Regions from separate parts of the Arthrobacter sp. AG1021 genome, predicted to be linked through region 1. Evidence: predicted binding sites of a transcription regulator. Region 1 holds the regulator's gene; the other holds the start of a gene.

What was found. Region 1 encodes HrcA, which represses chaperone genes, less so after heat shock. Its sites were predicted from a motif close to TTNGCACTCGNNNNNNNCGAGTGCNAA; they were not measured.
Region 2: groL (chaperonin GroEL) is a predicted target of HrcA. The motif match lies at 4,369-4,395, and genes of this name have one in related genera.

What each region holds. Positions count from the first base shown of each region.
Region 1 covers NZ_RBLB01000006.1:1,006,271-1,015,534, reverse strand. Annotated here, with positions in the region: gene DFO58_RS04950 (PhoH family protein) at 1-813, opposite strand, end outside; gene DFO58_RS04945 (GerMN domain-containing protein) at 1,045-2,043, shown strand; gene DFO58_RS04940 (16S rRNA (uracil(1498)-N(3))-methyltransferase) at 2,125-2,898, opposite strand; gene dnaJ (molecular chaperone DnaJ) at 2,902-4,023, opposite strand; gene hrcA (heat-inducible transcriptional repressor HrcA) at 4,090-5,103, opposite strand; gene DFO58_RS04925 (DUF3097 domain-containing protein) at 5,231-6,100, shown strand; gene DFO58_RS04920 (DUF4870 domain-containing protein) at 6,246-6,593, shown strand; gene hemW (radical SAM family heme chaperone HemW) at 6,623-7,852, opposite strand; gene lepA (translation elongation factor 4) at 7,857-9,264, opposite strand, start outside.
Region 2 covers NZ_RBLB01000007.1:656,981-674,636, forward strand. Annotated here, with positions in the region: gene DFO58_RS08415 (LPXTG cell wall anchor domain-containing protein) at 42-1,310, opposite strand; gene DFO58_RS08420 (DUF4031 domain-containing protein) at 1,544-2,440, shown strand; gene groL (chaperonin GroEL) at 2,537-4,171, opposite strand; gene DFO58_RS08430 (LytR C-terminal domain-containing protein) at 4,469-5,080, opposite strand; gene DFO58_RS08435 (DUF3263 domain-containing protein) at 5,127-5,417, opposite strand; gene DFO58_RS08440 (uracil-DNA glycosylase) at 5,575-6,348, shown strand; gene DFO58_RS08445 (threonine/serine exporter family protein) at 6,355-8,025, opposite strand; gene DFO58_RS08450 (LLM class flavin-dependent oxidoreductase) at 8,235-9,293, shown strand; tRNA gene DFO58_RS08455 (tRNA-Val) at 9,349-9,422, opposite strand; gene DFO58_RS08460 (GNAT family N-acetyltransferase) at 9,831-10,589, shown strand; gene DFO58_RS08465 (hypothetical protein) at 10,586-11,512, opposite strand; gene DFO58_RS08470 (N-6 DNA methylase) at 11,515-13,164, opposite strand; gene DFO58_RS08475 (DUF808 domain-containing protein) at 13,269-14,219, opposite strand; tRNA gene DFO58_RS08480 (tRNA-Thr) at 14,454-14,527, opposite strand; gene DFO58_RS08485 (thioredoxin domain-containing protein) at 14,699-15,568, opposite strand; gene DFO58_RS08490 (trehalose-6-phosphate synthase) at 15,989-17,434, shown strand; gene otsB (trehalose-phosphatase) at 17,484-17,656, shown strand, end outside.

The DNA of each region.
Region 1 (9,264 bases):
GACCACCATCTTGGAGCCGAAGCCCAGGCGGGTCAGGAACATCTTCATCTGCTCGCTGGTGGTGTTCTGCGCCTCGTCGAGGATGACGAAGGCGTCGTTCAGGGTGCGCCCGCGCATGTAGGCCAGCGGGGCGACCTCGATGGTGCCCGCCTCCAGCAGCCGCGGGATCGAATCCGGATCCACCATGTCGTGCAGCGCATCGTAGAGCGGACGCAGGTAGGGGTCGATCTTCTCGCTCAGGGTGCCGGGCAGGAAACCCAGCTTCTCCCCCGCCTCGACCGCCGGACGGGTCAGGATGATGCGGTTGACCTGCTTGTCCTGCAGCGCCGCGACGGCCATGGCCATGGCCAGGAAGGTCTTGCCGGTGCCTGCCGGGCCGATGCCGAAGGTCACCGTGGAGTCCTCGATGGCATCCACGTAGGATTTCTGGTTCACCGTCTTGGGCCGGATGGAGCGCCCGCGGCCGGAGAGGATCTTCAGCCCCAGCACGTCGGTGGGGGCGTCCCGGTTCCCGGCGCTGAGCATCTTGATGATCTGCTCGATGGTTTCCGCGCTCATCCGCGAGCCGCGCTGCGCCAGCGACCTGGCTTCCTCGGTCACCCGCTGCGCCTTGCGCACCTGGACCGGATCGCCCAGGAGGCTCAGTGTCGACCCGTTGGGGCGGAACTGCACGTCCGGGTAGGCGCCGGTGAGGATGCGCAGCAACTCGTCGTTCGGGCCCAGGGTTGCGATCATCAGCTCGGGAGTCTCGAACGTGATGGCCAGCGTCGCCGGCCCGGTCTCGGATTGCCTCTGGTTCTGTTCAACCTGCATGCAGTGCTTCGTGCCCCTTTTGAGCTCGGAAAATAAAAAAACTTGCGCAAGTCCAGTCTAGCTAGTCCCCGGCTCCCAACGCGATACGTAGCGCTCCGCCGAGCGCTGAAAATTCTGAAACTAGTATGAAATGAATCTAATCCGAGCAGGTCGCAAAGGTATAGATTTGGTTACGGATTGGTAGGTTTGGCGAATTTCGGCCTCATCGCACACCTTGATGTGGCACGCTAGATGAGCGCGCGGAACCACGTTCTCGTTCCGGGCGCCCAAGAATCCCCGCAGAACAGATGGACTGGTCCCAACGTGCAGCAGTGGTACAAGCGCCGAATCCCGCGACGTTTCGCGGCGACCGGCGTCATCGCAGCGGTGGCCCTGGTGGTCGGCTGCGGACTTGCCGCGCGCGACGACAGCTTCGAGATGCCTGCAAACTCCGCCGCCGCGGCGGAGGGTGTCCCGCAGGCCACCGACTCGATGGAACAGGCTTTCCCCGGGCAAAAGATGCCGGTCTACTGGCTGGAGAACACCGACTCGGGGGTCTACCTCTACCGCGAATACGCCACCGACACCCGCCACCAGGAGCCGATAGGCGACGCGATCGCCTACCTGCTCGCCGGGAAGCCGGCCGACCCGGCCTGGTACACGCACCTGAAGTCCACCGACGACGTCGGGGTCTCCATCGACAACCAGAACCTGATCACGCTGGACCTTCCGGCCAAGGTCTTCAGCGCCACGCTCGACGAGGGCCTGTCCGAGCGCGCCATCCAGCAGCTGGTGTTCACCGCGACCGCCGCGGCCTCCAACGCGGGCATCCTGGTCGGCGACACCCCTGCCAGCGTGCGCATCCTGGTCGACGGGAAGCAGAACGCCACCGTCTTCGGCGGATACCGCCTGCAGGACGTCTACCAGCGCGACGCGAAGTACATGGCCCCGATCTGGATCATCGACCCGCAGTTCGGCACCACCACCGCGGCGGGCGCCGTGAAGTTCCACGGCCGCACCTCCAGCTTCGACGGCGGCACCTTCTACTCCCTGCAGGCCAAGGCCGCCGACGGCCAGTCCAAGGTCATTACCGCCGCCAACCGGATCAACGACGAGAGCGTGGAGCCCGACGGATCCTTCACGCTGACCACCCGGCTGCCCGCCGGCAGCTACGCGCTGAGCGTCTGGGGCGAGGAAGCCGGCAGCAAGGCCAAGGTCGGCGAGATCAGCTCCGAGTTCACCGTGCGCTGAGCGCCGGCGCCCGCCCACCACCGAATAAACAGCGAATGCCGCAAACCCCTCGGGGTTCGCGGCATTCGCTGATTAATCCGGCTAGAGCTCGCCGAGCAGGTGGCGCACCAGGACCAGCGCGGCAGGGCCGGCGGTGGAGGCGCGCAGCACATGGCGTCCGAGCAGCGCCGGATGCGCTCCGGCGGCCACGAACGCGTCGAGCTCTGCATCGCTGATGCCGCCCTCGGGGCCGACGACCAGCACCACGCCGGTACCCGGCGCCGCCTCGGGCAGCCAGCCGGACACGGCTTGGGCCACCGAATCCCGCGCCTGCTCGTGCAGCACCAGCACCAGGTCGCCGGCGGCCGCGTGCGCGGAAATCGCCGCGGCCAGCGACTTGCTGGAGACCAGCTCCTTCACCTCGGGTTCGAAGCTGCGCCGGGACTGCTTCTGCGCCGAGCGCACCTGGGCGCGCCACTTGGCAAGCGCCTTGTCCGCCTTCGCCGCGTTCCAGCGCACGATCGAGCGCTCGGCCTGCCACGGGCGGACGGTGAAGACGCCCAGCTCGACGGCGGATTCCACGGCCTGCAGGTCGCGGTCCCCCTTGGACAGCGCCTGGATGAGCGTGGCTGGATGCTCCGGGGGCTGCTCCTGCAGCCGTTCAAGCACGGTCACCGTGAGCAGCTCCTTGGAGGCGGCTGCCACCTCGACCACCAGGCGCAGCCCGGTGCCGTCGAGCAGGTCCAGCTGCTCGCCGGCCTGGGTGCGTTTGACCGCCACCGCGTGGTGCGCCTCCGGCCCGGTCAGCGCCAGGGTGTCGCCCACGCGGGCCTCGGCCCCCTGCTGCGGGTCGATCACGAAACTGTGGTTGCTCATGGCCTAGCGCTGGTTCAGCTTGTCCCGCAGGCGCGAGAACATGCCGCCTGAATGCTCGACGCGTCCGGCGCTCAGCTCTTCGCCGCGCAGCGTGGCCAGCTGCTCGAGCAGCTCGCGCTGGGCGGCGTCCAGCTTGGTCGGGGTCTCCACCTGCAGGTGCACGATGATGTCCCCGCGCTTGCCGCCGCGCAGGCGCGGCACACCCAGGGCCGGCAGGGTCAGGGTGTCCCCGTCCTGGGCCCCCGGCTCCACGTTCAGGGTCTGCTCGCCGTCGAAGGTCTCCAGCTTCAGCTCGCAGCCCAGGGCCGCGGCGGTCATCGGGATGGTCATCTTGGCGTGCAGGTCGTTGCCGGAGCGCTCGAACACCTTGTGGCGGCGCACGTCGACCTCGACGAACAGGTTGCCGTTCGGACCGCCGCCCGGGCCTGCCTCGCCCTGGCCGCGCAGCTGGATGCGGGTGCCCGAATCCACGCCGGCCGGCACGTTCAGCGATTTGGAGACGTGTTCGCGTACGCGGCCCTCGCCGTTGCACTCGATGCAGGGATCCGGGATGGTGGTGCCGAAGCCGTGGCAGGCGGCGCAGGTTTCCACCGTCATCATCTGGCCCAGGAAGGAGCGCACCGGGCGCTGGACCTGGCCAGCGCCGTGGCAGATGGTGCAGGTGACCGGGCTGGTGCCCTCGCGGGTACCGTCGCCGTGGCAGGTCTTGCAGGTGACGGCGGTTTCCATCTCCAGCGGGTAGACGGTGCCCTTGACGGCGTCTTCCAGGTCGATGGTGATGGTGATCAGCGCGTCGCGGCCCGGCTGGGTGCGGGACATCGGCCCCTGCGCCTGGCCGCCGCCGAAGAACTGCTCGAAGATGTCGCCGAAGCCGCCGAATCCGGCGCCCCCGCCGAAGCCCGGCTGGCCGTTGCCGTTCTCGTCGCCGGTGGCGTCGTAGTTGGCGCGCTTCTTCTCGTCGGAAAGAACCTCGTAGGCGCGGGTGACCAGCTTGAACTGCTCGGCCGCGTCCTCGCTGGGATTCACGTCCGGGTGGAGTTTGCGCGCCAGCTTGCGGTAGGCGCTTTTGATTTCCTGCGGGGTCGCGTCCTTGGCGACACCCAGGGTCTCGTAATGCGAGCTCACGATCTTCGCCGTGTCCTTTCCTTTAAAATTTCACTTCTCAAGTTGTGCTGCGAACCGGCCGCGCGGCTAGTTCGCCAAAATCTTCGACAGGTAGCGGGCCACCGCGCGCACCGAGGCCATGGAGGAGGAATAGTTCATCCTGGTCGGGCCGAGCACGCCGAGCTTGCTGCGCTGGTCGGTGCTGTAGGTGGTGGCGATGACCGCCGCGTCGGTCAGCTGCCCGTAGTGGTTCTCGGTGCCGATGGCCACGGCCAGGCCGCGCGAATCCGCCTCCAGTTCGGAGAACAGCTTCAGCAACACCACCTGCTCCTCCAGCGCCTCGAGCACCGGGGTGATGCTCAGCGGGAAGTCCCCCTCGACGCGGGCCAGGTTCGCGGTGCCGGCCATGACGATGCGCTGCACGTTCGCCGCCTGCGCCATTTCCTCCAGCGACCGCAGCACGCTGCCCACCAGCGGCGTCTCGTGCTGCGCCGGAACCACTGCCTCGTTGCTCAGCGGGCCGACGAGGTCCGCCAGCCGGTGGCCGCCGAAGGAAGTCAGCAGCCACTGCTTGAGGTTGTCCAGCTCCTCGTCCGAGTACGGCCGGGTCACCGCGATCATGCGCTGGTCCACGGTGCCGTTGGAGGCGATCATCACCATTAGCACCTGGCCCGAGCCCAGGCCCACCAGGTCGAGGTTGCGCAGCTCCGCGGTGTCGTAGTGCGGCACCTGGATCATGGCAACCTGGTTGGTCAGCCGGGCCAGCAGGCGCACGGTGCTGTGCAGCATCTCGTCGAGGTCCTGCGAGCTGTCCAGGATCTTGTTGATCGCCTCGCGCTCGGCGCGCGACAGCGGCTTGAGCTCGCCGATCTCGTCCACGAAGCGGCGGTAGCCCTTCTCCGTGGGGATGCGCCCCGAGGAGGTGTGCGGGGCGGCGATCAAGCCCTCCTCTTCGAGCAGGGCCATGTCATTGCGGATGGTGGCGGCGCTGACCCCGAGGTTGTGCCGTTCGCGCAGCGCCTTGGAACCCACGGGCTCGCGGGACTGGACATAGTCCTCCACGATGGCGCGCAACACGTCAAGACGTCGTACTTCGCTCACGAAAACACCTCCCGGGAAACCACGCCCGCACAATTGGCACTCTAACCTGTCAAGTGCCAAGTCTAATACCTTCGGCAGTTGCTAGCATTGGATTTCGAGCGTATTCGATCACAGCGAAAGGCAGTCCGTGTCCAATTTCTCCTGGGGACCGCAAGACCTGAGTGCTCCGGCACCCAAAAAACTCCGCCAGGTGCCCGTTGAACGCGGCATGATCCTGGAAGATGCGGTCTCCGGCTGGGTCGGCGAGGTCGTCAAGACCGAGAAGTCCGGCGGCATGCGCGTGATCGTGCTGGAGGACCGCCACCGCAAGACCCGTTCCTTCCAGGCCGGCTTCGGCTTCCTGCTGGAGGGCGAACCGGTGGAGATCGTCGAACCTGTCGCGAAGGCCAAGGCGCCGAGCACCATGATCTCCGCCTCCGGCTCGCGCGCGGTGGCAGACCTCAAGGCCCGTACCGCCCGCGCCAGCCGCATCTGGGTCGAAGGCAAGCACGACGCGGAACTGGTCGAGAAGGTCTGGGGCCACGACCTGCGCGTGGAGGGCATCGTCGTCGAACCGCTGCATGGCGTCGACGACCTGGCCGGGGCCATCCGCCAATTCAACCCCTCGCCGACCCGCCGCCTGGGCATCCTGGTCGACCACCTGATTTCCGGAACCAAGGAAGAGCGCATCGTCGCCGAGGCCATGAAGGTCCCCGGGGCTGCGGGCAACGTGCTAATCCTCGGCCACCCGTACGTGGATGTCTGGCAGGCGATCAAGCCGAACACGCTGGGCATTAAGGCCTGGCCGGTCATCCCCCGCGGGACCGACTGGAAAACCGGCGTGCTGCGCGCCTTCGGCTGGCCGCATGCAACCGCCGAGGATATCGGCATCGGCTGGCAGCGGATCCTGTCCACGGTCAAGCACTACGGACAGCTGGAACCGGCGCTATTGGGTAAAGTTGAGGAACTAATCGATTTCCTTACCACGGAAGATTACGGTTTCCTAACAATTGACTAAGATTTGGACTTTCAGGGTGCCATTGGGCGGGGCGTCAGCGGAAGCTCGATATCATGGTGGAGAAGCCGCACCGTAAGACAAGGACATTTCCGTGACATCTCGCCAGGTACCATCATCTGAGAATTCGCGTTTCGAGGGATCAAACGTGTCCGCGCTGCCGCTCTCCCCGTCGGAAGACCGCCAGTGGGCCATGATGGCGCATTTCGGCGCGATCCTCGGCTGCATTCCCTCGGCCATCATCTTCGCCGTCTACCGCGACCGCGGCCCCTTCACCGCCCAGGAATCCAAGGAAGCGTTCAACTTCACCTTCCCGCTGACCATTCTGGCGATCGTGCTGAACATCCTGAACCTGCTGCCGGGCATCGGCTGGCTCTTCGCGGTCATCGCCGTGTGCCTGTGGGTCTTCATGACCCTGATGGGCGCGTATGCCGCGATCCAGGCAAACAAGGGACGCCCCTACCGCTACCCGATCAACCTGCGGTTGATGAAGTAGCGGCAGGGACGCCAGTGCTTGCGAACGTCCTAGAAATCCAGCAGTTCACGCACCACGAGGTCGGCCAGGAGCCGGCCTCTTTGCGTTAGCACGATGCGTCCGGCGAACGCTGCCTTGGCATCGATCAGCTCGTCGGCGATCAACCCGGCGACCTTGGTGCGGCCGGCGGATTCCAGTTCGCTGATCTGCATGCCGGAGCTGAGCCGGGTGAGCAGCATGGTGCGTTCGAGCTGAACTGCCTGCGCGTCGGGGAACTCGCGGCCGTGTCCGGGCGAGATGCCGCCGTCGATGCGCTGCTGGTAGGCGGCCGGGTGCTTGACGTTCCACCAGCGCAGCCCGCCGACATGCGAGTGCGCGCCGGGGCCTGCGCCCCACCAGTCCCCGCCCTGCCAGTAGGCGATGTTGTGGCGGCAGGCATGCCCTTCGCCGCGCGCCCAGTTGCTCACCTCGTACCACTGCAGGCCGGCGGCCTCGAACAGCTGATCGGCCAGCTGGTACTTCTCCGCGTGGTCGTCGTCGTCAATGTCCGGAACCTCGCCGCGGCGGATCTGCGCGGCCAGCTTGGTGCCGTCCTCGATGATCAGCGCATAAGCGGAGATATGGTCCGGCTCGTAGCTCAGCGCGGCCTCGATGCTGGTACGCCAATCCGCCAGCGACTCCCCCGGGGTGCCGTAGATCAGATCGACGCTGACATCCAGCCCTGCTTCGCGGGCCCAGGCCACGGCCTGCGGCACGCGCGCCGGGTCATGGGTGCGCTCGAGCACCTTCAGCACATGCGGCACGGCTGACTGCATGCCGAAGGACACGCGCGTGAACCCGCCGTCGGCCAGCTGACGCAGGCTTTCGCGGCTCACCGAGTCCGGGTTGGCTTCGGTGGTGATTTCAGCGCCGGGCTTGATGCCGAACTCGTCGCGGATCCGGCCGAGCACCGAAACCAGGTCCGAGGCGGGCAGCAGGGTCGGGGTGCCGCCGCCGAAGAAGACCGTGTCGATTTCGCGGTGCGGTACCCCGGAACGGTCAAGCACGCCGCGGGCGAAGCCGATCTCCTGGCCCACCGTGGCAGCGTAGGTGGACTGGCTGGAGCCATTGCCCAGCTCGGTTGCGGTATACGTGTTGAAATCGCAGTAGCCGCAGCGCACCGTGCAGAACGGAATGTGGACATAAAAGGACATGGTCCGCTCCGCCGCACCGTGCGCGCACGCTGCGGGGAGCAGACCATCGGCCGGAGCCGGATCGCCGTCAGGCAATACTGAGGGCATCTAGCTACTTCTTCTTCGGCTCATCGGTGGACAGCGCGGCGATGAACGCCTCCTGCGGGACCTCCACGCGGCCAACCATCTTCATGCGCTTCTTGCCTTCTTTCTGCTTTTCCAGCAGCTTGCGCTTGCGGCTGATGTCGCCGCCGTAGCACTTGGCAAGCACGTCCTTGCGGATCGCGCGGATGTTCTCGCGGGCGATGATGCGCGAACCGATCGCGGCCTGGATCGGCACCTCGAACTGCTGGCGCGGGATCAGCTCGCGCAGCTTCGAGGTCATCATGGTGCCGTAGCTGTAGGCCTTGTCGCGGTGGGTGATCGCGGAGAACGCGTCGACCGTATCGCCCTGCAGCAGGATGTCGACCTTGACCAGGTCCGCGACCTGCTCGCCGTCGGCCTTCCAGTCCAGCGAGGCGTAGCCGCGGGTGCGGGACTTGAGCTGGTCGAAGAAGTCGAACACGATCTCGGCCAGCGGCAGGTGGTAGCGCATTTCCACGCGGTCCTCGGAGAGGTAGTCCATGCCGCGCATGGTGCCGCGGCGGGACTGGCACAACTCCATGACGGCGCCGATGAACTCGCTCGGGGCCAGGATGGTCGCGGCGACCATCGGCTCGTGCACCTCGAGGATCTTCCCGTCCGGGAATTCCGAGGGGTTGGTCACCGTGATCAGCTGCTTGTCCTCGCCCATGACCTCGTACACCACGTTCGGGGCGGTGGAAATCAGGTCGAGGTTGAATTCGCTTTCAAGGCGCTGGCGGGTGATTTCCAGGTGCAGCAGGCCCAGGAAGCCCACACGGAAGCCGAAGCCCAGGGCCACGGAGGTTTCCGGTTCGTAGATCAGCGCGGCGTCGTTCAGCTGCAGCTTGTCCAACGCGTCGCGCAGCGCCGGGTAGTCGGTGCCGTCCAGCGGGTACAGGCCGGAGAACACCATCGGCTTGGGCTCTTCGTAGCCGCCCAGGGAATCGGTGGCGGGCTTCAGCGAGTTGGTGACGGTATCGCCGACCTTCGACTGGCGCACGTCCTTCACGCCGGTGATCAGGTAGCCCACCTCGCCCACTCCCAGGCCCTTGGACGGGATCGGATTCGGGGAGGAGACACCGATTTCCAGCAGTTCGTGGGTGGTGCCGGTGGACATCATCTGGATGCGCTCGCGCGGTTCCAGCTTGCCGTCGACCACGCGAACGTAGGTGACCACGCCGCGGTAGGTGTCGTAGACCGAGTCGAAGATCATCGCGCGGGCCGGGGCGTCGGCCTCGCCGACCGGGGCAGGCAGCTGCTTGATGACTTCGTCAAGCAGCGCCTCGACGCCTTCGCCGGTCTTGCCGGAGACCTTCAGCACTTCCTCAGGCTCGCAGCCGATCAGGTTCGCCAGTTCGGCCGCGTACTTCTCAGGCTGCGCGTTGGGCAGATCGATC
Region 2 (17,656 bases), on a different contig from region 1:
AGATGATCCAGCGGCCAGCATCCATGCGTTGGCTACGAGGCTCAGGCCTTGCGGCGGCGCAGAACCATGGCGGCTCCGGCCAGCATCAGCAGCAGACCCGCGCCCGCAGCCGCCAGCAGCGCACCGTTGAAACCGGTATCAGCTAGTTCGTTCTCCGAGGCCTGCGGCTTCGCGTCGCCCTTGGCCGATTCGGAGCCGGTGTTCTCCGGCTTCTTGTCGATGGATCCTGCCGGCTTGATTTCTACCGGCTTCTCGGATGGCTTTGCTTCAGGCTTGGCTTCGGGCTTCGCCTCGGGCTTCTCGCCCTCCGGCGCTTCTTCACCGAAGTAGAAAGCCAAGAAATCTTCGAGCCACTGCTGATCGCCGGGGAACTCCGCCCAGATCGATTCCAGGAGCTCTTCAAGCTCCGCTTCGCTGCTGACGCTATCCAAAAGATAGGTCAGCACGAGCGCTAGGTACTCCTGGCCATCTTCGGTCGCGAAGAATTCGCCCCACTGCTCATCGGTCCACTCTTCAGCGCCTGCGGGGAGACGGTCCATCATCTCTTCGAGGAACTGCAGGTCCTCGTCGGAGATCTCCGGATCTTCGGTACCGAATTCTTCCTCGATCAGCTGCAGCAGCTGCTGTCCTTCTTCGGTTTCGTAGAAGGCATCCCATTGGGCATCATCCCAGCCTTCGCTGCCCTCAGGCAGCAATGCATCAACCTTTTCCCAGAAGGCCTGCTCCTCCTCGGAGATGTCAGAGTCGAGATCGCCGAACTCGTCCGACAGCTGCTGGACAGCCTCGGATTCGAGGAACGATGCCAAAGAGTCCTTGTCCGATTCGACTCCTTCGATGTAGTCGGAGTCGACCGTCTCATCGGTTGCGGAGCTGGTCTCGTCCGCTGGCTGGGTCGCGCCGGTCTCGGTGCCGGCAGCTAGGTCCTGCGCGGGAGCCGAATCCTCAACTGAAGCATTCTCCTCCACCGGTGCAGCCGGAGCCGTTTCCTCGACGCTGTCCTCGACTGGGGCCTGCGACTCCTGGACGACGGTCTGCTCTGCCGGGGCTTCCACTGCAATGTCTTCCACGTTGTCGGTGGGCACTTCGGCGACTGGCGGCGCAGGCACGACAGGGGTTTCGACGGCAGGCTGCTGCACGGGGGCCTCAATGGCCGCCGGCGCTGCCGGCTCGGTCTGGGTTTCCTGCTGTGCAACGGTGATGCTCTGGAGGGCATCGTCCGTGGTTTCGGTAGCCTGTGCCGGAGCGGCAGAGACGAGAAGTCCAGAAATAACCGCTGCCGAAAGCAGGGTGGTATTGATCTTAGGCGACATGGTGTCTCGATTCCCCAAAGAAGTCACAGGCAGTTGCGGGACGCCGAGGCGTTCCGCTTCAGTGATGACAGATTTATGGCCTGTGAAAGTGCTGAATGATTAAAGTACAACCTATCCGAAGAATGCACCGCCGCCAAGTAATTCCACGTCTCTTACAACGGGACTTTGCCCACCCGTGCCCAGGGCCCCCGAACGGGACTTCAAAACCGCTACCAACACGTAGGCTAGAGCCTATGAGCATCCTGATCGACCCACCGTCATGGCCTGCCCATGGAACGCTCTTTTCGCATCTGGTTTCCGATGCGACGCTCGATGAACTGCATGCCTTTGCCCGTGCGCACCAGCTGCCCGAGCGCGCGTTCGACAGGGACCACTACGACGTGCCGCAGTCCCGCTATGCCGAGCTGGTGCGGGACGGCGCGCACGAGGTTTCGGCCGGCGACCTGGCTCGGGCGCTGATCGCCTCCGGGCTGCGCATCCCGGCCAAGTACCGCCCGGAAAAGCTGGGACCGGTGCTGTCCCGCCGTTGGGCCCGAACTCTGCCCACCGAACCCCAGCTGGGCCGCGAGCTGCTGGAACGCTGGTCGCAGTCGCATCGCAGATACCACGACAGGGTCCACCTGCTGTCCGTGCTGGAGGCCTTGGATTGGCTGGCGAAGGACCAGGCCGACGGCGAGGAGCGCATGCTGCTGCAGCTGGCCGCCTGGTTCCACGACGCGGTGTACCACGGAGCCTCGGACGACGAGGCCAAGTCCGCGATCCTTGCCCGCGAGCGCCTCTACGGGCTGCTGAGCCCCGGGGCGGTGTCCAGGGTCAGCGAACTGATCCTGCTCACCGCAGGGCACTCCCCCGGCGACCACGACCGCCTGGGCCGGATCCTGTGCGATGCGGATCTTGAGGTGCTGGCCCGCCCGCAGCCGGCCTACCAGCGCTATGCCCAGGCGATCTACCAGGAGTACGCGCATTTCCCGCGCCCGGCCCTGGCTGCCGGACGGATCAAGGTGCTGGGCTCGCTGCTGGAGAAGGACAACATCTACAGCACCGTGCGAGGCATCGACCGCTGGGAAAACGCGGCCCGCAGCAACGTCGGCGCGGAGATCTCAGTGCTGCGCGGCTGGCTCGGCGAATAGCTTCCGGCTTTTAACGGCCTGTGGCCCGTTTCCCCAGGGGAAACAGGCCACAGGCACCAGGTAGTCTCGGCGTGGTGCCGAGCCGGGCGGGGAAGCTTAGAAGCCGCCCATGCCGCCCATGCCACCCATGTCGTCACCGGCTGGTGCGGTGCCGGCAGGAGCTGGCTTGTCCGCGACAACGGCTTCGGTGGTCAGGAACAGGCCTGCGATCGATGCGGCGTTCTGCAGGGCCGAACGGGTCACCTTCACAGGATCGTTCACGCCGGCTTCCAGCAGGTCGACGTACTGGCCGGTGGCGGCGTTCAGGCCGTGGCCGGCAGCCAGGCCCTTGACCTTGTCGGCGACAACGCCTGGCTCCATGCCGGCGTTCAGGGCGATCTGCTTCAGCGGAGCTTCGATGCCGACGCGCACGATGTTCGCACCGGTTGCCTCGTCGCCTTCCAGCGACAGCTTCTCGAAGGCTGCTGCGCCGGCCTGGATCAGGGCTACGCCGCCGCCGGCGACGATGCCCTCTTCCACTGCTGCCTTGGCGTTGCGCACGGCATCTTCGATGCGGTGTTTGCGCTCCTTGAGCTCCACCTCGGTGGCTGCGCCGGCCTTCAGCACGGCGACGCCGCCGGAGAGCTTTGCGTGGCGCTCCTGCAGCTTCTCGCGGTCGTAGTCCGAGTCGGTGTTCTTGATCTCGGCTGCGATCTGGGCCTTGCGGCCTTCGATGGCGTCGGCTTCGCCGCCGCCTTCAACGATGGTGGTCTCGTCCTTGGTGATAACGACCTTGCGGGCGGTACCCAGAACTTCCAGGCCCACGTTGTCCAGGGACAGGCCGATCTCCTCGGAGACAACCTGGCCGCCGGTCAGGATGGCGATGTCGGTCAGCATGGCCTTGCGGCGGTCGCCGAAGCCCGGAGCCTTGACGGCAACGGACTTGAACAGGCCGCGGATCTTGTTCAGGATCAGGGTGGCCAGGGCTTCGCCCTCGACGTCTTCGGCGATGATCAGCAGCGACTTGTTCGACTGCATGACCTTCTCCAGCAGGGTGACCATGTCCTTGACCGAGGAGATCTTGGAGTTCACGATGAGGATGTATGGGTCCTCCAGCACGGTCTCCTGGCGCTCTGCGTCGGTGACAAAGTATGCGGAGATGTAGCCCTTGTCGAAGCGCATGCCCTCGGCCAGCTCCAGCTCGAGGCCGAAGGTGTTGGACTCCTCAACGGTGATGACGCCCTGCTCGCCGACCTTGTCGAGAGCCTCGGCGATCAGGCCGCCGATCTCAGGGTCGCCTGCGGAGATCGAGGCGGTAGCAGCGATCTGCTCCTTGGACTCGATCTTCTTGGCGGCGGCGAACAGCTCGGCGGTGACGGCCTCTACGGCCTTGTCGATGCCGCGGCGCAGCGCGATCGGGTCGGCGCCGGCGGCAACGTTGCGCAGGCCTTCCTTGACCAGTGCCTGGGCGAGAACGGTTGCGGTGGTGGTGCCGTCGCCTGCGACGTCGTCAGTCTTCTTGGCAACTTCCTTGACCAGCTCTGCGCCGATCTTCTCGTATGGATCCTCGAGCTCGATCTCCTTGGCGATGGACACGCCATCGTTGGTGATCGTCGGGGCACCCCACTTCTTTTCCAGAACAACGTTGCGGCCGCGTGGGCCCAGGGTCACCTTTACGGCGTCTGCAAGGGTGTTCAGGCCGCGCTCAAGTCCGCGGCGTGCTTCCTCGTCAAATGCAATCATCTTGGCCATAGTGGCTTTCGGTCCTTTCGGGACGATTTTGCGAAAATGCAACCGACAGACAGCGCCCGCGACGGACGAGTGCAACGGCTGGGCATCGGGCCTGCAGCCGCGTCAGCTCTCGCTATCTGAGGTATTCTTCACGCTCCCTGCGAAGCGACGTCTGAGGCCGGACCGGCTGCGGTTAAAACGCGAAAAGCCGATCGGCGTTAGCAGTCGCAACGCATGAGTGCTAATACAAATATTGGCACTCTCGCCCTGCGAGTGCAAGCTGATCGGCTCACAGCGAAGCAATTGGATACTGCGGGGTTAGCGTACTTCGAGGGTGTCGTCCGAGCCCATCACCACGGTCACCCGGTTCGGAATGTTCTGGGTCTGCAGAACCTCGTCGATATTCAGCACCTCAGCGGCCTTTTCGGCCGTGGTGCGATAGGCCTCCGAGGTGTAGTACACGGTGGAGGTCTCGGCCGGGCGGGTCCAGTTGCTGGCGGTGATATTGGTGAATCCGGCCTCGGACAGGGCGTCTTCGCCGGCCGAGGCGATGCCTGCGATGCTGGCGCCGTTGTAGACGCCGATCAGCTGCCCGAAGAGCACGTCGTCATCATCGATGGTGCTGGAGGCGGAGGGGGTGGCGCTTTCGGTTTCGCTCGGGCTGGAGGTGGCGTCCTCGCTCGGGGCTGCCGAGGTGGTTTCGGTGGGGTTCGGGGCGGAGCCGACAATCGGCTTCAGGCCGCCGGGGCCGAAGAAGTAGGCGAATGCGCCCACCAGGACGACAAGCACGGCTGCAATAACTACCCAACGAAGTTTTCCACCGGACGTCGTGGAGGCGGCAGACTGCGCCCACCCGTTGGCGTGGTGCGAACCCACACGGGTGTTGAACTCCGGAACGCGATCGAATTCGTCACGTGGGTAGTTGGTCATTCTTGTCCTTGCTCGAGGTCTGACTGGTCGCGGCCGGTTCCGGAAACTAGCGTCCGGAGCCGACGGTACCGCTCACACGACGTCTGGTAGACCTAAGCCTACGCAGGCGTTTGACCAGCATTGGGTCGTAAGCCAACGCCGCGTCCGTCTCAATCAGCTGGTTCAGCAGCTGGTAGTAATTCGTCGGCGACATGGAGAACTGTTTGGTAATGGCCTGTTCCTTGGCGCCGGCATACTTCCACCACAACTTTTCCATGTTCAGGATCTGCTGGGAACGCTCATCGAGTTCCGAGTCGGGATTCATTACGAAATCCACCAGCACTTCACCCTCAGCCATGCGTCCACACCTCTTTCCTTCACCCGGCAAAGTCCGGTCTCGGCCCTGCGTTCTGCTCCGCCAGTGGCGGACATACCACCGATATTCTAACCAACTCGCCTGTGCTGCGCCGCGCCCGCGGGCACAGCCACGCCATAATACCGGCAGAATGGATGCCATGGACAACCTGCAGCCCTCCCTGTTCGGCGACCCGGAGCCGGTACCGGTCCCCCGCTACGAGCCGGAGGATTTCCCCTTCCACCACGGCGCCAGATCCATGGCGGAGCGCGGATTCATCGCCCAGGACTGGGTCCCGGTGCTGCTGCCACTCGATGGCAAGCTCCGGCGGATCGCCGCTGAACTGGCACGACGCAGCGCCGCCGGAGAGCAGATCCTCCCGGAACCGCACGTGATGTTGCGCGCACTTCGCATTCCGCGCTCGCAGGTGCGCGTCGTGCTCATCGGACAGGATCCGTATCCGACCCCGGGCCATGCCAACGGCTTGGCCTTCGCTGCCCAGGCTTCGGTGCGTCCGCTGCCCCGGTCGCTGTCCAATATCTACAAGGAGCTGAACGACGATCTGGGCATTGCCCCGGCAGCCCACCCGGATCTCAGCGCCTGGCATGAGCAGGGAGTTCTGCTGCTGAACCAGTCGCTGTCGGTCCAGGCGGGTCATGCCGGGGCGCACCAGCGCCTGGGCTGGTCCGCGGTCGTCGAAGCGGCCATCAGCGCGCTGAACCAGCGCGAGAACCCTCCGGTGGCGCTGCTCTGGGGCAGGCATGCGCAGAAGCTGGCGGGGCTGATGGACCGGATGCCGCAGCTGGCCAGCGCCCACCCCTCGCCGCTGTCCGCCTCGCGCGGGTTCTTCGGCTCGCGGCCCTTCTCCGAAATCAATCGGCGGCTGTCCGAATCCGGACAGCCGCCGATCGACTGGTCGTTGCCTGCGCTGTAGCCGCACTCAGCGGCGGCGGATCAGCCGCCGTTCGCGCCGCGCGCTGGAGGTCAGCGGCCGGCACAGGGTGTCGCCGAAGACCACGCCGCCGGCGATGGAGAGCATGATCGCGAAGGCGTTGAACATCTCCACCAGGCCGCTGGACATGTCGCTGGAGTCGAACACGATGGAGTACATGGCGCGGAAGATCATCAGGCCCGGCAGCAGGAACATGACCGCTGGAGCCGCGATGACCAGCTGCGGGGAATGCAGCTTGTCCGCCGCGAAGCGCGCCGCGAAGCCGATGACCGTGGCCACCACCGCCGGAGTGGCCCGGACGCCCAGCCCGATGTACTCGCACAACAGCTGGATCAGGTAGCCGCCCACGGCGATCCCGGCGGTGGGCAGCAGCAGCTTCACCGAGCTCTGTTCCGTGACGGCGCCGGCGATGATCGCCACCGCCACCAGGATCACCAGCAGCCAGGCCGGGTAGGCGATCTTGTCGATCTGGTGCACGTCCACGCTGTCCCAGCCCAGCACCGAGGAGATCACCAGCGCGGTGGAGATGCCGGAGACGATGGCCGTATAGGTCAGTCCCGCGGAGAACAGGCGGCCCACGGAGGTCACCGGGAACCCGTTGATCGCATCCTGCAGGGCGGAGACGAACCGCCCGGAGGGAAGCAGCAGCAGGATGCCGCCGGACACCACCAGCGCCGGGTCGATGGGCGCACGCAGCTCGTAGCTCACCAGCGCGATGCCCGTGACCACAAACGTGGAGGCCGCAATGGTGAAGAAAGCCGGCACGCGCCACCGGGCGCCGTAGCGCCCGATCTGCGAGACGATCGAGGACGAACCCATGGCCACCAGCGCGCCGAGCCACGACCCGCCGATGAACAGCACGAAGGCCGCCGCGAACACCGCGTTGCCGCTGGCAACGATCCAGCGCGGGAACGGCTTGGGCTTGCGCATGATCGCCTTGAGCCGCTTGGCGGACTCGCTGCGCGAGACGCCGCCGGCGATGATGTCGGAGACCAGCTGGTGCACCAGCACCAGGCCCGCGTAGTTCGCCGTGGAGGAACGCACCACACGCAGGATCGAGTAGCTTTCGGCGTCCGGCGGGCTGTAGTTCAGGTGCAGCGACTGGTTGGTGATGTCCACGTCCAGGTAGCTCAGGCCCAGCGCCGCGGTCACCGCGATGATGCTGGTTTCCACTTCCAGCGCTCCGGCGCCGTAGCGGATCAGTGTCTCGCCCAGGTCCAGCGCGAACTCCAGCGTGCGGCGGGCCGACGCGTCCTGGTCCTTGTTGACCGTGGGGTTCGCGTAGGGGGTGCCCTGCAGGCGATCCACGATGTCCAGCGCCTGGGTGGGCGGCGAGGTGGAAATCCACATCTTGGCCAGCAGGCTGCGGGCCACCGGGTTCGCCCGCGTGGGCACCAGGGTGATGCCTTCGTCCGTGGTGTGAACGCGGCCGGTGCGCGATTCGGGGTCCGAGGCGGGGGCCGCAGCGACGCTGGCGCTGACCGCAGTGTTCAGCGGCAGTTCCGAGGCCGTGGGCTCCTCATGATGCTCGGGTTCGGCAAGCTGCCCCATCTTGATTTCGCTGGTGCTGATCCGCGGCAATGCGCCGACGGCCGGATCCGGGTCGTCCCCCGCACCACGTGGATTTCCGGAGAACTGGTCGTTGTTCAACTGCGCCACGGATCACCTTCCCGAAACGTTCGATGTTGCATGTAAATCACGATACAACCCGACTTCTGGAAGTTGCTGGGGAATCCTCCAAATCACGGCGTATCGCCGAACACATTCGGGCGTGGCACGCCCCCGGGGGAATAGTTCCGGGGCGGGGGAAGTTACGCCCAGTGGGAAATTAGATGTATATGCATGCAATATAGCGAGAGGCCGAACCCATGAACACCACCGTGAAACTTCCGCAGGTTGGAGCCGAGACCTTCGGCGATATCACCGAGGACGCCAATGGAACCCCGCTGTCCCACGCCCAGGTGATCCGCAACGTGCTGGCCGAGGGCCAGAAGGCCGAAGAAGTCGGACTCGACTTCTTCGGGATCGGGGAACACCATCGCGATGACTTCTCGATCTCCTCACCCGAGACGGTGCTCGCGGCGCTGGCGGCGACCACGCAGAACATCAAGCTCGGCACCGCAGTCACCGTGCTGTCCAGCGACGATCCGGTCCGCGTGTACGAACGCTTCGCCACCCTGGATGCGCTGTCCAACGGCCGCGCTGAAATCATCGCAGGGCGCGGCTCGTTCATCGAGTCCTTCCCGCTGTTCGGTCTCGACCTCGAAGACTACGAGGAGCTCTTCGAGGAGAAGCTCGCGTTGATGGCCAAGTTGCGCCACGGCGATCCGGTGTCGTGGTCCGGCAGCCACCGAGCGGCCCTGCGCGGCCAGCAGGTCTACCCGCTGCTCGAAGGCAAGCCGTTGACGACATGGGTCGGAGTGGGCGGCAGCCCGCAGTCAGTCATCCGCGCCGCACGCCACGGCCTGCCGCTCTTCCTGGCCATCATCGGCGGGCAGCCCGCGGCCTTCGAACCACTGGTCAACCTGTACCACCGGGCGTTGAAGGAGTTCAGCGAACCGGAACAGCCGGTCGGGGCCCACTTCCACGGACTCGTAGCCGATACCGACGAAGAAGCGCTGGAGCTGCTCTGGCCGCACTACCAGCGCACCATGAACCGTTTGGGCGCCGAACGCGGCTGGGGTCCTGCCAGCCGCATCCAGCTGCAAGCGGCTATGGGTCCGCAGGGCGCCATGATGGCAGGCAGCCCCGAGACGGTGGCACGAAAGATGGCCAAGGCGGTCCGCACGCTCGGACTGTCCCGCATCGATATCAAGTACTCCGCCGGTTCGCTGCCCCACGAGCACCTCATGAAGAGCATTGAAATGCTGGGAACCGAGGTCAAGCCGAGGATCTACGAGCTGCTCACCGAAGGCTCGCAGAACTAGCGGCCAGCCCGGATACGAAAAAGCCACCGCATTTCTGCGGTGGCTTTTTTACCGGTGGATCTTACTGGACTCGAACCAGCGACCTTTCGCGTGTGAGGCGAACGCTCTAACCAACTGAGCTAAAGATCCATCTGCGCTGTCCGTTTCCGGTTCAGCACCTAGATAATCCTAGCCGTATTCCGACCTACGTTCCAAATCGTGCCGAATCGGCGCCATCCCCGGGCCGCTTCGACCGCCAGGAACACCACGCGCCGAGGGAATCAAAAACCTCCAAAATGGTCGATGACAAGCACTGAAAAACGGTGGCAATTCGTTTATTTAGAGTTCACTTCGCAGCCCTCGTTTCAACTTGTCAAAGTGCACTTTCAGACCCCATAATTTTTCTAGCTCATCGAGCTCAAACTGGGCCCTACAAGGAAGCTGCCGGAAGCCGCCGGCAACGGTCCCCTCAAGGCCAACGAAACCGCCGAACGGATTTTTCCCCGGGAAGCAAAGCCACTTTTTCGTTCGTTCTTAGCTTTTTAGGACCGTACCCCAGTGTTTGAAAACCTGACTTTTGCCTTGTCATGCCTGTCTCCAAATGAGGCCGAACGTGCTGAATTGGCTGGCCTGTACGCCGTGACCGATGCCCGCTGGCACCAGAAAATGGACCGCGCCCGCGCGGTCGTAACCGTCCGCGACGGCGAGCTCTTGGTCGCTGCCGGGGTGGTGCACGATTCGATCATCGCCCCGACCAGCGCCATGGACGCGCTCGAGCTCGGCTCCATGGCGGTGCGCCCGGACTCCCGCCGCATGGGCATCCGCCAGCATGTCGCGTCGATGCGCCTCGAATTCGCGCTGCACGCCGGAGGCACGCCGATCACCATCATCGATTCTGCGAACCCCGCCTCGTGGGCGTACTACGAACGTTCCGAGCTGTGGGAGCGCGAGCGTACCTTCGAGCAGGACGGGCAGACCAAGTTCATCTACCGGGCTACCGACGCCGCGCGCGACTGGGCCGCCGGGCTGCCGCAGCCTGAACCCGCTGTGCAGGACGTCGTCCTGGTTGCCCTGCCGGCCGAGGATTCCCTCGCACCGGTATCGCTGCAGCCGGCGCTGGAACAGGCGGTGCAGGCCCAGCCGGCGCCGTCGCTGGCCTCGGAGCTGGGCGCGGAGCTGGGACAGCTTCCCTCGCTGGTGCCTACGTTGCACATCGGCCCGGAGGCCGAAGAGGCCGACCAGCATTTCCCGAGGCTCGGCATGGAGGCCCCGGACAACGACTGGCTGGGAACCACCAGCGTCGATCCGGCGTTCTAGAAGAGCGCTTCCTGCTGCTCGTCCACAGCTTCGTGGCCGGGCAGCGGGGCGACTTCTCCGGCCCGGCGAGCGCGGGCTGCCTCATGCAGGTCGATCGGGGTGACCTTCAGAACCTCGTCCACCATCGCGTTGAGGAACTGCGGCGCGGCGATATCCGCGGGCACCGGCGAGTGCACGCACTTGACCTGTGGGTTCTCTGCTTCATCGTCCCAGTCCACGAGCAGCAGCCCGGTGGCGGTGTAGCCGAAGCCGTCTCCGAAATCGCGCAGCTTGCGGATCATGTCCACCGTGCGGCGGTAGGCCGCCGGCTCGGATTCCAGGATCGTGGCGCGCTGGACGAAGAAGAATCCGACGGCGGCCAGCGGATAGCGGGCGCGCAGGTTCGCGGCGTCCCCGTAGGCCTCCTCGTAGCGGTTTGACAGGTTCTTGCCGAATGAGGAGGTCATCGCCTTGGTGCTCAGCAGCAGCTCCGGCCCGGTGGACCAGTGGGTCATCACCACGTCGGTCTGCTTCATGTAGGCGCGGCCCAGGATCCGGGCGTCCGTGCTTCCCGCCTTGCCCGCCATGATGGCCTCGTGCACCTCCTCGGAGAGGCGCTCGGGCAGCCGGCGCAGCAGCTCCAGGATGTCCTTGGAGAGCACACGGGGCGCCTCGGTGCGCGGCCAGACCAGGTCGGCGTCGAATCCCGCGCGGCGCAGTTCGTGGGCCAACCAGGTGTCCACGCCCTGGGCGAAGCGCCCGGAGCGGGTGGCGGCCTTGGAGCGCACCGGGATGCTCAGCAGGCGTTCGAGCACCTCGTAGGAGGGATTGAATTCCTCGGTCACCGCGCCGCTGCGGATCCAGGGCGAATCCTTGGCGGCGGACATCAGCGTGGTGTCGAACTCCGCAAAGGCGAGGGTCTTTTCAATCGCAGGGTTTGCCACGTCTAGTTTTTCACCGTCTTACTTCGTGCCTTCCGGCGATCCAACATGTCGGCGCGGGCCTGGTGCACCGCGGCGATGGCCGCGGGATCCAGGCCCAGCAGCTGTTCAAGGACAATCCCGTCGACCAGCGCGGTGGCTTCGGCCTTGCGGCCGTGGGCCAAATGCTCGCGCACCTGGTTCTTGATCTCGCGCAACGCCGGGGCATGGGCCGCCACTGCCGGGGCTGAAGGCACCGGAAGCCGGTCCGCTTCGCGCGGCTCGAGCTTCAGGATTCCGCCGCCGTAGGAGCGTCCCACCATTTCAGCGCCGAGCATGCTCAGCGTATTCAGCGAGGCCAGCGGCAGCAGCTCGCGCCCGAGCCCGCGCACGTCGGCGCCCAGGTAGACGCCGTGGATCGAGTTGATGTGGTGCACCGCGGCTTCGTTGGCGGTCAGCCGCGGGGTGTCGGCGTTCATGTAGGTCATGAACAGGTCCGGCACCGACAAAAGCGGCACCCGCCACCAGGGGCTGCGCACCCGGCACTTGTAGGCGCTGTCCACCGCCAGTACCTGCCCGGCGTCAACCATCCGGTGCCCGGCCGCAGAAGGCTGCGCGGCGGGCCGGAACAGGTAGGTGGCGCTGCCATGGGCACCGAGGCGCTCCCACTGCTCGTTGTCCAGTTCCAGGCCGCGCAGGTGCCGGGAACCCGGAGGCGAGATGCGCACCAGGTCATCGGGGGCCAAGCCCAGCTCGCTCACCTGGGCCGGGGAGAGCGTGAACCACTTGTTGTTGCCGGTCACCGCGCCCAGCGAGGTCTCGCCCCAGCTCTGCAGCGGCGCGAAACGGCCCGTGGCCAGGGACTGCTCCAGCACGCCCTGCGCTTCGAGGCCGACCAGCGATCCGGTCCAGCGCTCTAAGGTGCTGGCCGGGGTGTGCTCGATGCCCTCGCCCAACCGGTCGAGGTCCGCGGCGTTGCGGAACTGGTGCAGGCGCAGCGCGGTGCTGGAGCCCTGGCCGTAGCCTTCGGCCAGCAGCAGCACCACTTCCTCCTGCGCGTCGGCGAACAGCCGTTCTTCGAAGACCGCCAGGTGCACCCGCTCGAAGCGTTCGAGCAGCATCCGGCGCACCGGGGCCGCATAGTTCACGAACATCAGCTCGGCCGGCAGCACCAGGGCCATGCGCGCGCCCGGAGCCAGGAAGCTGGTGGCATGCACCACGAAGGCCGCCCAGATGCTGGCAAGCTCGTTGAGTTCGACGCCGGCTTCGCGGGCCGCGGCACGTGAGAGCTTCCGATCCTCGCCGCGGTGCAGCTGGTAGCGCACATAGGGCGGGTTGCCGATCACCGCGTCCATGTCATGGCTCCCGGCGACATGGAAGAAATTCGCGTGGGTGATCTGCGCGGCGGCACCCTGCCGGTCCAGCACCGCACGGGCTGCCTGCACCGAGGGCTCGTGCAGCTCGATGCCGAACAGCTCCACCGAGCCGCGGCCGTCGTCCACGATGTCATGCGCGGCGGCGAGGAACTGCGCCTCGCCGCAGGAAGGCTCAAGCACCCGGTGCCCGTGCTCGCCCAGCGCCCACTGGGCCATGAAGCGTGCGACGGGTTCCGGAGTGAAGTACGCACCGCGGGCGTGGCGCCCTGCGGGGTCCTGCTTGGTCTGTTCTCTACTCAACACACATCGATCTTTCCATGGCATCCGGACAGAATGGCCGGGCCGAGGAGCTTGGCCTTCGGAGGCGATCCAATAATTCTACGCACGCTGCGCGGCGGCAATAGCTAGTGCGCCGCGGCCGGCTTGTTCTTGCCCAGCAGCTTCTTGATCCCGAGGATGACGACTGTCAGCAACGAGCCGATGATCAGTCCGGCCAAGCAGGAGAAAGCGGTGTTGACCAACCACCCCAGCACGCCCCCGGCGGCACCGGAGGCGTCGTGGACCAGCATCTCGACGTGGTGCACGAAGCCGTACGGCGCGTGCCAGCCCAGCTCGTCCATGCCGGTCAGCAACAGGTGCCCGCCGACCCAGAGCATCGCGACCACGCCGACCTTGCTCAGCACCGACATCACAATCGGCATGCCCTTGACCAGGCCGCGGCCGAGCTTCTGCGAGAACTGGCGCTGCTTCTGGGCCAGCACCAGGCCAATGTCGTCCATCTTCACGATCAGGCCCACGGCCCCGTACACCAGGACGGTCATCAGGAAAGCCACCGCGACCAGGATCAGCGCCCGGGTCAGGAACGGTTCGTGGGCCACCTCGTTGAGCGAGATCACCATGATCTCGGCCGAGAGCACGAAGTCGGTGCGCGTCGCCGAGCCGATGATCACCTTTTCGTCGCGGACCTTGCCGTCCTCGGCGGCGCCGTGATGGCCGATCAGCCCCATGGCCTCGAGGATCTTCTCCGCGCCTTCGAACACCAGGTAGGCGCCGCCGATCATGAGGATCGGGGTGAGCGCCCAGGGAAGGAAAGTGGACAGCAGCAAGATGGCCGGCAGGATGAACAGCAGCTTGTTGCGGATGGAACCGACCGCGATCTTCCAGATGATCGGCAGCTCGCGCTTGGGAGAAATTCCGTCGACGTACTGCGGGGTGACCGCAGCGTCGTCAATCACCACGCCCATGGCTTTGGTGCTGGCCTTGGCCGCTCCGAGCGCGATGTCGTCCAGCGACGCGGCCGTGACCTTGACCAGCGCGGCTACATCATCCAGCAGGGCTACTAGGCCACCGGCCATGATTGGTCTCCTTGTAATTGTGGTCCCCGGTCGCGCGGATCCGCGCACGGGAAAATACCTTTGGTCCAATTTTACCGAGGACGACGTGGTCCACGCCCGATTTCATCCAACTTCCAGCGAGTGGTTAGGCACGTTTGCCGAGTTCGGACCGGCACCGGCGAGCCGGGAAAAGCCGCAGTCAGCAAAAAATCCCCGGAAGACCTGCACTCATGCAGAACTCCGAGGATTTGTTCGAGCCCCCTACCGGATTCGAACCGGTGACCTTCAGTTTACAAGACAGACGCTCTGGCCAGCTGAGCTAAGGGGGCGTACCGCATAAGAATATCGGAGAACCCAGCCACTGTGCGAATTGAGCCCGTCGCCGTTTTAAATGCCGGAGGGGAGAAAGCCGTCGCTGGCTTTCTCCCCTCCGGTCTTGGCGCGAGATCAATATGGAATTCTACCCGATCCGCATCCGTTCTCCGCCGACCCGAGCGGATTTACTTCTTGTTCGCCTCGATGGCTGCGTTCACCACGGTCGGGAAATCGTCCTTGGCCAGATCCAGGACCTTGCCCTGGACCACCAAGGTCGGGGTGCCGCTTACGCCGTCGTACTTGGCCACGTCGGTCGTGTACTGGACGAACGGACGGAAGGTGCCGTCTTCGATGCAGCTGGTGACCTTGTCGCTGGCACCGGCGGCGATCGCCATCTCGGCCAGCTGGGCGTTCTTCATTTCACCCTGCTGGTAGTGGCCCCAGATCGCGGTCACGAATGGCATGTACGCTGCCGGGTTGTCGTTGGCAACGCAGGCCAGCGCGTTGGCACCGCGCGAGGAGAAGTTGGTCGGCGAGCCGCCGTCGAGGTATCCGACGTTGCGGTAGTCCACGGTGATGTCGCCGGCCGCCAGCCACTCGTTGATCTGCGGGCCATAGGTGGCCTCGAAGTCCGCGCAGTGGACGCAATTCACGTCGGCGTACATGGTGATATTGACCGGTTCGCCCTTTTTCCCCACGGTCAGGTCGCGGGGTTCCGGGGTTGCCGGTTGCTGGGCAGGGACTTCGAGGGACTTCACGTCGACATTCTCCACGGTGCGCTCACCCAGGGTGGTCGGGGAAGTGACCAGAATGCCGCCAGCGGCGTTGCCGCCCGCAGGAACGGCGCCGGAATCGGCAACCTTGGCATTGTTGTTCTGCACGATCAGGGTAACTACCAGGGCGATCACAAGGATCACGGCACCCAGCACGCCAAGCTTGACGAACAGCGACTTGCGCTTGGCGGCTGCTTCCTGTGCGGCGCGCATCTGCGAAGCCTTCTCGCGGGCGCTTGCCGTACGCTCAGCCTTCGACGGCCGCGGATTATTCGTAGACATAAATTTAATGGTTCCTTGCTCAGCGGAATACTGTCATCTGCAATCAAGTTTAGCCAATGCCGGGACCCGGTCTACCTAGTTCATTGATAATCCCGCACCTTCACAGGAGGCGCATATACTCCTCAAATTGCCGCCAAAGCCCGGTCTTAAGCCACATAGCGCGTCCGGTGGAATTGTTGCATCAGGCAGGCCTCGATACACGACTGTGCTTGACCAGTTCAATGTGGTTGTTTACGTCACTATCGGAGTAAATCCTGAACATAATTCCGTTGACCCTGATATTTCACTAGGCTCAAGGCATAAGTCAATGAACTTGCAGGGCAGGGATTCGCACCAATCCGGGGATCGCTAAACGGCCGGTTTGCAGGTTGAAGGTTAAGCCAGGAGTTTGTCGTGAGTAGCTCGATACAAGATGGCCACATGGCTAGTACATCCGACTTCGTCGTTGTTGCCAATCGCTTGCCGGTTGACCGGGTCACAAACCCGGACGGCACCCAGGGATTCCAGCGCGCACCCGGAGGACTGGTCACCGCACTGGAACCCGTCATGTCCGCTTCGGAAGGAGCATGGGTTGGCTGGCACGGCGGAATTGATGAAGAGCTGGACAGCTTCGACAAGGACGGTATCCATCTGGTGCCGGTGCCGCTAAGCGAAGACGACCTCGAGCTCTACTACGAAGGTTTCTCGAACTCGACTCTGTGGCCGCTCTACCACGACGTCATCGTTCCGCCGTCGTACCACCGCACCTGGTGGGACAGATACCAAAAAATCAACCAGCGCTTTGCCGACGCGGTGCTGCGGATCGCGGCGCCCAACGCCACGGTGTGGGTGCACGACTACCAGTTGCAACTAGTGCCGCGTCTGCTGCGCTTGGCCCGTCCTGACCTCAAGATCGGTTTCTTCCTGCATATTCCCTTCCCCGCCGCGAGCTTGTTCGCGCAGCTGCCGTGGCGCAAGCAGATTTTGCAGGGTTTGGCCGGTGCCGACCTGGTCGGTTTCCAGCGCGAAACCGACGCGACCAACTTCCTGCGAAGCCTGCGCCGATTCACGGACTACCAAACCAAGGGACGTGAGGCGACCCCTTCCTTGGACAACGACCTGCAGAATATCTGCCGCGCCGACGCCCACCCGATCTCCATCGACTATGAACAGATCCAGCGGCTGTCCCGGGATCCGCAGATCATTGCGCGAGCCGCGCAGATCCGGCATGAATTGGGAAACCCGAAAACCATCATGCTCGGCGTGGACAGGCTGGACTACACCAAGGGTATCCGCCACCGGCTCAAGGCCTACGGCGAGCTGCTGGCGGACGAACAGCTCCACGCCGGCGAGGTATGCCTGATCCAAGTGGCAAGCCCCAGCCGCGAAAACGTCGGTTCGTACATGGAACTGCGCGATCAGGTAGAACTGATGGTCGGCCAGATCACCGGCCAGCACGATACGCTCAGCCACACTACGCTGCGCTACCTGCACCATTCCTATCCCCTGCGCGAAATGATTTCCCTGTACCTTGCGGCAGACGTCCTGCTGGTCACTGCCTTGCGCGACGGTATGAACCTGGTCGCCAAGGAATACGTGGCAGCGCACCAGGACGGGCGGGGCGTGCTGGTGCTCTCCGAGTTCACCGGCGCCGCCGACCAGCTGACCCAGTCGGTGCTGGTCAACCCCCATGACATTGACGGCATGAAGGTCAAGATCATGGAGGCAGTCAACATGGACGAGGCCGAACAGGCCAAGCGCATGAAGCGCATGAACCACCATCTGGAGGAATTCGACGTGGCCGGCTGGTCTGATCGTTTCCTGTCGGAGCTGGCAGACATCAACTCGAAATCCGTTCCGGCCAAGGAGAATGTTGCCCGCACCTAACTTGCCGCAAACCGCCGAAACTACCGCCCCCGAAGGATGGCTTAAGCACGTGTCACCTCTTTCGCCGCAGCTCTCCGCTGCGCTGCAGGATTTCGCCCGCCATCCCCGGGTGCTGGTCGCGCTCGATTTCGATGGAACGCTCTCACCGCTGGTCGACCGGCCGCAGGATGCCAGGCCGCTGCCCGAATCCGCTGTGCTGGTGGAGCAGCTGGGACGAATGGC